Regions from separate parts of the Micromonospora sp. NPDC023633 genome, predicted to be linked through region 1. Evidence: riboswitches for the same ligand, from Rfam matches in the RefSeq annotation. Region 1 holds a riboswitch; the other holds the start of a gene.

Region 1 (4,402 bases):
GCCGAGCAGGGCCGTCAGCACGCCGACCGGCAGTTCCCGGGGCGCGAAGAGGGTCCGCGCGGCGGTGTCCACCCAGACCAGGAAGATCGCACCGGCGAGGACGACGACGGGCAGCAGGCGCCGGTGGTCCGCCCCGGTGAGGAACCGGGCGGCGTGCGGCAGGATCAGCCCGACGAAGCCCACCGCGCCGCTGACGGCGACCAGCGCCGCGGTGAGCAGCGCGGTGGCGACCAGCAGCAGCCATCGGACCCGGGTGACGGGGACGCCGAGGCTCGCCGCGGCGTCCTCGCCGAAGGCGAACGCGTTGAGCGTGCGGGCGTACGCCGCCACCAGGGCGAGCACGGCGGCCAGGACCGGCGCGGCCCAGGCCAGGGCGGCCCAGTCGACGCGGGCCAACGAGCCGGAGAGCCAGAAGGTGATGCTCTGGGTGGCGTGCGGGTCGGCGACCCAGATGATGACGAACGAGGTCGCCGCCCCGCAGAGCTGCGCGACGGCCACGCCCGCCAGCACCACCCTGGTGGGGGCCAGGGCGGCCTGTCGGCCGGCCACCGCGGCGACGACCACGAACGCGGCCAGCGCCCCGGCGAAGGCGCCCCCGGTGAGCGCGGCGACCCCGCCGCCGAAGCCCAGGACGAGGACCGCGACCGCGCCGAGCGACGCCCCGGAGGAGACCCCGAGCAGGTACGGGTCGGCCAGCGGATTGCGGGTGACGGTCTGCATCACGGCGCCGGCGGCGGCCAGCCCGCCCCCCACCGCGGCGGCCCCGAGCACCCGGGGCAGGCGCAGCCGCCAGACGATGTGCTCGCGCAGCAGCGGCACCTCGGCGTGCGGGAGCCCCAGGCGGTCGGCCACGACCGACCAGACCGTCGACACGGGAATGTCGGCCGGACCGACGGTGACGGCCGCGCCGATCGACACGACCAGCCCGGCCAGCAACGCCACCAGCAGCGCCGCCAGGCCGACCGGGTGGGCCGCGCGGGCCCCGGCGGGGGCGGTACGGCGGGCCGGACCGGGGGCGGTGCGGCCGGCCACGGCGGTCAGCGGTCCGCCCCGGCGGGCAGCTGCGCCACGCCCGCGGCGAGCGCCCCGACGCCGAGCACGACGCGCACCCCGGCGGAGGTGGACGAGAACGGGACGACGACGAACCGCTGCCCGGCCACCGCGGGCAGGTCCTTCAGGCTGGGGTGCCGGGTGAGGAAGGCCCGCTTCGCGGCGGCCGCGTCCCAGCCCGCGTCGACCAGCACGATCACGTCGGGATCGCGGTCGACGACCGCCTCCCAGCTGGTGTCGGCCCAGCCGCCGCCGAGGTCGGCGAACACGTTCCCCACCCCGACCGCCGACATGATCATGTTGGGGCTGCCGCAGCAGGCGCCCACACTCGGCGCGTCGGTGCCGGCGTCCCACCAGAGCACGGACACGTCCCGGGCGGCGCCGACCCGGGCGGCGGCCGTGGCGATCCGGGCCCGCTGCTCGGCGATGAGCTTCTCGGCCCGCTCCGGCACCCCGAAGACGGCCGCCACGTCCCGGATCTCGGCGAACACGTCCTCGAGGGTCAGCTTCGCCGGCCGGTGCCGCCTCGGGCACCCGGCCGGCGAGAGGTACGTGCCGATGCCGAGTCCCGCGAGCGCGGCGCGGTCGCCGACGCCCTCGTCGCCGAAGGCACTGTGGAACGAGGCGTAGACGAAGTCCGGTGCCGCCTCCAGCAGCTTCTCCTTCGCCGGGTACCGGTCCGACAGCACCGGCACGGCGGCGTACGCGGCGGCGTGCTCCGGCAGGATCGCGTCGTCCAGGTACGCCGTGCCGGCCATCCGGTCGGCCAGGCCGAGCGCCAGCATGATCTCCGTGGCGGGCTGGTTCAGGGTCACCGCCCGCTCGGGCGGGGCGGCGACGGTGACCGGCGTACCGCAGTTGGTCAGCGTGACCGGGGCGGCGGACGGCGGGGGTGTCGTGGCCGGATCGTCCGTGGCGCAGCCGCCGAGCAGCACGACGAGGACGGACAGGGGCGCGGCAACGCGCCGGGACAGGGTGGGCCGCACAGCGCGCACGCGCATCGGGACCGCCTTCCAGCACCTCGTGGACGGGTCATCGCAGTGCCGTGGCCGGTCTCCTGGCTGACGGGAGGTGCGTCCGTGGCCGGCCTTCCCAGGCGTGTGACGCCCAGTGACCTCTTACGACGAGGGCCGCGGACTTCCCGATCACAGTGGCGAGGGCCGCACCGGTCTTGCACCGGCTTCCCGAACACCACGGCAGCGTTACCCTAGCCGCCGGCCCGCCCGGAAGTCACGTGACGAACACCATGAGGGACGGTCGGTCCGCTGGGGCGGTCAGGGCTGTGGCGGAGTCGGCAGGTCGACCACCCGGGTGGCCCAGCGGGCCATCAGCGCCGGGTCGTGGGTGATGAGCAGGACCCCGGCGGCGTGCTGCCGCTGGTAGTCGGTGACGACGGCCGCGAGGTGCGCCTGGGTGGAGGCGTCCAGCATGGCGGTGGCCTCGTCGCAGAGCAGGTAGTCCGGCCGGTGCACGAGCGCGCGGGCGAGGCAGGCGCGTTGCAGCTGCCCGTCGCTGACCGCGTGCGGGCGGCGGGCGAGCAGGTCGGGCGTGAGGCCGACGAGGTCGGCCAGCTCCGCCGCCCGGGCCCGCGCCTGCGCCTCGGGTGTGCCGGTGGCGCGGAGCGGTTCGGCGATGATGTCGGCGAGGCCCAGCCGGGGGTCGGTGGCGGCGCGGGGGCTCTGGAACAGGATCGCGACGCGGGTGCGGACGGCGGCGGGCAGCCGGTGCCGGGCGCCCGCCACCGGGTGGCCGTCGAGGGTGACGTGCCCGGCCTCGGGGGCGTGCAGCAGGGCGAGGACCCGGGCGAGGGTGGACTTGCCGCTGCCCGAGGGCCCGCGCAGGCCGACCGTCTCGCCGGGGGCGACGCGCAGGTCGACGCCGTCGAGGACGCGGCGGCGGCCGTAGGAGACCGTGACCTGGTGGGCGGCGAGCGCGGTACTGGTCATGCCGGCGCTCCGAGGGTCAGCGGGTGGTGACAGGCGACCCGGCCCGGGACGCCCGCCGCGGGCGCGGGCGGGGTGCGGCAGACGTCGGTGGCACGGCCGCAGCGCGGGGCGAAGGCGCAGCCGGGAGGCAGGTCGGTGAGCATCGGCGGGTGGCCGGGGACCGGCCGGAAGGCCCGTTCGGGCAGGGCGTCGAGCAGGCCGGCGGTGTAGGGGTGGGCGGGCGCCGCGAACAGCTCCGCCGTGGGCCGTCGTTCCACGATCCGGCTGGCGTACATCACGGCGACCGTGTCGGCGACCCGGCGGGCGGCGGCCAGGTCGTGGGTGATGAGCAGGACGGCGCCGCCGGCGTCGCAGCGGCGGCGCAGCAGGTCGAGGGTGTGGTCGACCAGGGGCCGGTCGAGGCCCGTGGTGGGTTCGTCGGCGAGCAGCAGCGGCGGGTCGGGGGCGAGCGCGAGGGCGGTGGCCAGGCGTTGGGCCATGCCGCCGGAGAGCTCGTGGGGATAGCGGTCGAGGTCGGCGGCGTCGAGGCCGACGTCGGCGGCGACCCGCTCGGCCGCCGCGGGCGCCTCCCGCCGGGTGTGCCCGTGGGCGCGCAGGGTCTCCTCCAGCAGCCGCCGGCCCGTCCGCACGGGGGTCAGCGCGGTGGCGGGGCTCTGCGGCACCAGCCCGACCGCCCGGCCGCGTACGGCGCGGGCTAGGTGACGCTCGGAGGAGCCGGCCAGGTCGATCTCCGCCCCGGTGGGCGGGCGCAGGCGGGCGTGGCCCGTGACGGTGGCGTTGCCGGGGAGCAGGCCGAGCAGGGCGTGCGCGAGGACCGACTTGCCGCAGCCGGACTCCCCGACCACGGCCAGGAGTTCGCCCGGGTGGACGGTCAGGCGCAGGTCGGTGACGGCCTGCACCACGGCGTCGCGGAGCTGGAAGCGGACGGTCAGCCCGTCGACCTCCAGCAGGCCGGGCCGACCGTCGGCCGCGGTGCCGCCCGTGCCAACGGAGTCGGCCGTCGCGACGGTCCCGGCGGGGTCGGCCGGGGCGGCGGTGGGCTCGCGGGTGGTGGTCACAGGTTCAGCTCCGCTCGTACGCGCGGGTCGAGGCGGTCGCGCCACCGGCCGGTGAGGGCGGCCAGGGCCAGCGTCACGACGACGAGGAGCAGGCCGGGCACGATGCTGGCCCACCAGGCGCCGGTGAGCAGGGAGCGCTGCCCGTCGTTGATCATGTTGCCGATCGAGGCCAGGTGCGGGGGCAGGCCGAGGCCGAGGAAGGACAGCGCGGTCTCGTGCCAGACGGCGTGCGGCACCATCAGCGTGGTGGCCAGCGCCAGCCGGGGCAGCACGTGCGGGAGCAGGTGCCGGGTGATCACCCGGGCGCGGCTGGCGCCGCCGGAGATCGCGGCGTCGATGAACGGCCGG
Region 2 (4,402 bases), on a different contig from region 1:
TACGCCAGCTCGACCTCCCGCGCCGCCGGTTCCGGCAGGCCGGCGCCGGCGAGCAGCGCCGCCCGGTCGTTGCGCAGGCAGGTCTGCGGGTGCCGGGCGAGCTCGGCGGCCAGCCGCTCGGCCGCCGCCCGGGACTCACCCGGCGCGACCAGCCGGTTCACCAACCCCATGCCGTACGCCTCCTCGGCCGGCACCGGCCGGCCGGTGAGGATCAGGTCCATCGCCCGGCTCTCGCCGATCAGCCGGGGCAGCCGGACCGTGCCCCCGTCGACCAGCGGCACCCCCCAGCGGCGGCAGAACACCCCGAGCACCGCGTCGGACTCGGCGACCCGCAGGTCGCACCAGAGCGCCAGTTCCAACCCGCCGGCCACCGCGTGACCGGAGATCGCGGCGATCACCGGCTTGCTGAGCGTCATCCGGGTCGGACCCATCGGGCCGTCCCCCTGCGCCTCGACCCGGTTGCCGCTCGGGGTGCCGATGGCCTTCAGGTCGGCCCCGGCGCAGAACGTGCCGCCGGCCCCCCAGAGCACGGCCACCGAGGCGTCGGGGTCGGCCTCGAAGGCGCGGAACGCGTCGGCCAGCGCCCGGGCCGTCGGCCCGTCGACCGCGTTGCGGGCCGCCGGCCGGTCCAGGATCACCGTGGTCACCGCCGCGGCGCGTTCGACGCGTACCCCCATCCGGACAGCATGCCCCCGGCGGTGCCGGCGGCGCCAGAGGTGTCAGCGCGGGTCGGGGCGGTCCGGGCGGACCAGGGTGGCGCCCAGCGCGGCGCCGACCACGCAGGCCACCCCGGCCGCCTGCGGCCAGGCCAGCAGCTCACCCAGCAGGACCAGCCCGACCAGCGCGCCGATCGCCGGCTCCAGGCTGAGCAGGATCGCGAAGACCCGGGCCGGCATCCGACGCAGCGCCGCCATCTCCGCCGAGTACGGCAGCACCGACGACAGCAGCGCCACCGCCGCACCCAGCGCGAGGGTCCACGGGTCGAGCAGCGCCGTGCCGCTGCCGGCCACCCCGAACGGCAGCACGGCCAGCGCGGCGACGGCCATCCCCAGCGCGAGGCCCCGGCTGTCCGGCACGCGGGCGCTGACCGCCTTGCCGAGCAGCACGTAGCCCGCCCAGCCGACCGCGACGGCCACGCAGCACAGCAGCCCCACCCGGTCCACCCCGGTCCCGCCGAGCCCGCTGATCAGCAGCACCCCGCCGCCGGCCAGCCCCGCCCACGCCACGTCGACGAGCCGGCGGCTGCCGGCGAGCGACACCAGCAGCGGCCCGGCGAAGCCGATGGTGACCGCGACGCCCAGCGGCACCCGTTCCAGGGCCGCGTAGAAGGCGAGGTTCATCACCGCCAGGGCCAGCCCGAACGCCCCGACCAGGCCGGCGGTGCGCCAGCCCAGGCGCAGCCCCGGCCGAACCAGGAGCAGCAGGATGAGCGCGGCGAAGCCGAGCCGCAGCGTGGTCGTGCCGCCGGCGCTGGTGCTGCCGAAGAGCTGCTTGGCGACGGCCGCCCCGACCTGGGTGGAGAGCATGCCGAGCAGCATCAGCAGCGGGGGCGGCACGGCCCGGGGCTGCCCCAGCGCGACGGTCAGTCTGGTCGCCGGCCGGGCGGCCGGCAGCGGGCGGGAGGAGAGTGCGTACACCCGGACCACAGTGGCCGGGGACGGGGCGGCCCGCGACCGGATTTCCACGCCCGCCGGACCGGGGCGGGCCCGGCGGCGCTAGCATCCCCGACGGCACGATCATGTGAGGTGCCCCGCGCGAGCGGGGAGAATCGGGAAGCCGGTGCGAATCCGGCACGGGCCCGCCGCGGTGACCGGGGAGCCACCGTCCACGCGTACGCGCAGCCACTGGCCCGCCCGGGCCGGGAAGGCGGACGGCCAGGCGTCGATCCGGGAGTCCGAAGACCGGCCTCGCGTCCGGTGCCCGCGTCCGGCGTGGCGTGGGCCGAGCGCAGCGGGAGCCTGCCTTGGATCTGTACGACGTCATCTACCGCCGCCGGGACGTACGCGCCCAGTTCACCGGGGCGCCGGTGCCCGAGGAGACGCTGCACCGGGTGCTGGCGGCGGCGCACGCCGCGCCGAGCGTCGGCTACTCGCAGCCCTGGGACTTCGTCCTGGTGCGCGACCCGGAGCTGCGCCGCCGCTTCCACGAGCACGTCCACACCGAGCGGGACGCCTTCGCCGCGACGCTCGACGGGGAGGCGGCCGAACGGTTCGCCCGCATCAAGATCGACGGCGTCCTGGAGTCGACCCTGTCGGTGGTGGTCACCCACGACCAGGCCCGGGGCGGCCCCGCCGTGCTCGGCCGGCACGCCATCGCCGACACCGGGCTCTACTCGACCTGCCTCGCCATCCAGAACCTCTGGCTCGCCGCCACTGCCGAGGGGCTCGGGGTGGGCTGGGTGTCGTTCTACCGGGAGCCGTGGCTCGCCGATCTGCTCGGCATCCCCGACGGGGTTCGGCCCGTGGCGTGGCTCTGCCTCGGGCCGGTCACCCACTTCGAGCCCGTACCCGACCTGGCCCGGCACGGTTGGCGGCAGAAGCGCCCACTGGCCGAGGCGGTCCACCACGACCGCTGGACGGCGTCGGAGGGCTGACCGCCGGGCCGGCGTCGGAGGGCTGACCGGGCCGGCGTCGGAGGGCTGACCGGCCCGCCAGCGTTGCGGGGCTGACCGCCGGACGGCGTCGGCGCGGCGGGTCCGCGACCGCGGCGGGGCGCCGCCCGGCGCGTCCCGTTACGGGTCGGCGGGGGCCTCGTCACGTACCGCTGCGGATCCGTCACCGCCGCCCGGTTTGCGGCGGCTCCTGCCGGGAAGTCGGTACGGGTGCGAGCACTCTTGACGAAGATCGAGCAGGCATCCGGCCTGGACCGGGTCGGCGACCGGTTGCAGCGCGCCGTCCAGGCCACCCTCCGGCCGCAGCGGGTCCGCGACCTGCTGCACGGCGTCTGGCTGGGCCATCCGCTGCACCCGGCGATGGTGCAGGTGCCGGTCGGCGCATGGATCAGCACCGCCGTGCTGGACCTGATGCCGGGGCAGCGCCGGGCCGCCACCACACTGTGCGCGGTGGGCACCGTCAGCGCCCTCCCGGCCGCGGTCGCCGGCCTCAACGACTGGGCGGCACTGGCTCGCGACCAGCGCCGGGTCGGCCTGGTGCACGCCGCGTCCAACAGCGTCGGCTTGGCGTTCTACGCCGGCTCGGTGGCCGCCCGGATGACCGGCCGGCACAACCTCGGCCGTACGCTCGGCTTCCTCGGGCTCAGCGCCGCCAGCATGGGCGCGTACCTCGGCGGGCACCTGGCGTACAAGCAGGGCGCGCAGGTGAACCAGAGCATCTCCGAGCTGCACCGGATGAGCGACGGCTGGCACTCCATCGCGGACATGTCCGCCCTGCCGGAGCGCCAGCTGATCACCCGGGAGGTCGACGACGTCTCGGTGATCCTCTACCGGCACGGCGACGAGGTCACCGTGATGCTGGAGCGCTGCCCGCACCAGAGCGGTCCGCTGGGCGAGGGCGAGGTGCAGGAGATCGACGGGCACGCGTGCGTGGTCTGCCCGTGGCACGGCAGCGCGTTCCGCCTCAACGGCGGCGAGGTCGTGCACGGCCCGTCCGGCAACGACCAGCAGGTCCTGCCGACCCGTGTCGTCAACGGCGTCCTGGAGACCCGCCTCCCCTGACCCGCACTCCCACCCGACCTGCCGGCCCTCGTGCCTTCCGGCCTGCCGGCCGCCGTGCCTGGCCTCCCAGCCTCCGTGCCCGGCCCTCCCGGCCCTCCAGCCTCCGTGCCCGGCCCTCCCGGCCCTCCGGCCTCCGTGCCCGGCCCTCCCGGCCCTCCGGCCTCCGTGCCCGGCCCTCCCGCCGCCATGCCCTCCCGCCCTCCGCTGTCGATCAAGAGGTTTGGGTCGAGTTCGATCTCCCTGGCGTGGCCAAACCTCTTGATCACCGAGCCGGTGTCGGTCGGTGGGGTGGGTGGGGTGGGTGCGGGGCGGTGGTGGGTGGGGATCGGTGGTTGGGTCAGGGGCGGCGGTGGCGGCCGATCGGGGTGTCGCGGGGCGAGTCCGGGTGGGCCCGGCCGTGGCCGGTCAGCCCGCGCTCGTGGGTGCCAGGGGCCGTGGCGGTGCCGGGGGCGGTCGTGACCGCGCGACCGTGGCCGGTGGGGTGCGCAGAGCCCCGACCGATCGGGCGTGCGGTTTCGTGGATGCCGGTGTCCGTACCGCCCCGGTCGGCCGCGGTCGCGCTGCCGCGTGGGGTGGTGCCGGTGTCCCGGTAACCCGCGCCGCGCCCGCTCGTGGTGGTGCCACGGCGCGTGGCGGTGCCCCGGCGGGCGGCGGCCGTGGTCCGGGCCGTGGTCCGGGCCCCACCGGCCGGTACGTGGCCCGGGCGGCGGCGCAGGCCCAGGACCGCGC

What was found. Region 1 has a riboswitch for cobalamin ahead of AB0G13_RS16900 (ABC transporter substrate-binding protein). Riboswitches for the same ligand answer to the same signal wherever they lie in the genome.
Region 2: it holds a riboswitch for cobalamin, as region 1 does, so the genes downstream of both, bluB (5,6-dimethylbenzimidazole synthase) here and AB0G13_RS16900 (ABC transporter substrate-binding protein) in region 1, are expected to answer to the same signal.

Annotation. Positions count from the first base shown of each region.
Region 1 covers NZ_JBFABB010000048.1:12,346-16,747, reverse strand. Annotated here, with positions in the region: gene AB0G13_RS16905 (iron chelate uptake ABC transporter family permease subunit) at 1-1,032, opposite strand, end outside; gene AB0G13_RS16900 (ABC transporter substrate-binding protein) at 1,038-2,051, opposite strand; cobalamin riboswitch at 2,080-2,261, opposite strand; gene AB0G13_RS16895 (ATP-binding cassette domain-containing protein) at 2,325-2,996, opposite strand; gene AB0G13_RS16890 (ABC transporter ATP-binding protein) at 2,993-4,054, opposite strand; gene AB0G13_RS16885 (ABC transporter permease) at 4,051-4,402, opposite strand, start outside.
Region 2 covers NZ_JBFABB010000050.1:24,770-29,171, reverse strand. Annotated here, with positions in the region: gene AB0G13_RS17520 (crotonase/enoyl-CoA hydratase family protein) at 1-677, opposite strand, end outside; gene AB0G13_RS17515 (EamA family transporter) at 720-1,637, opposite strand; cobalamin riboswitch at 1,727-1,925, shown strand; gene bluB (5,6-dimethylbenzimidazole synthase) at 1,964-2,593, shown strand; gene AB0G13_RS17505 (Rieske 2Fe-2S domain-containing protein) at 2,822-3,673, shown strand; partial or broken gene AB0G13_RS17500 (LysM peptidoglycan-binding domain-containing protein) at 4,377-4,402, opposite strand, start outside.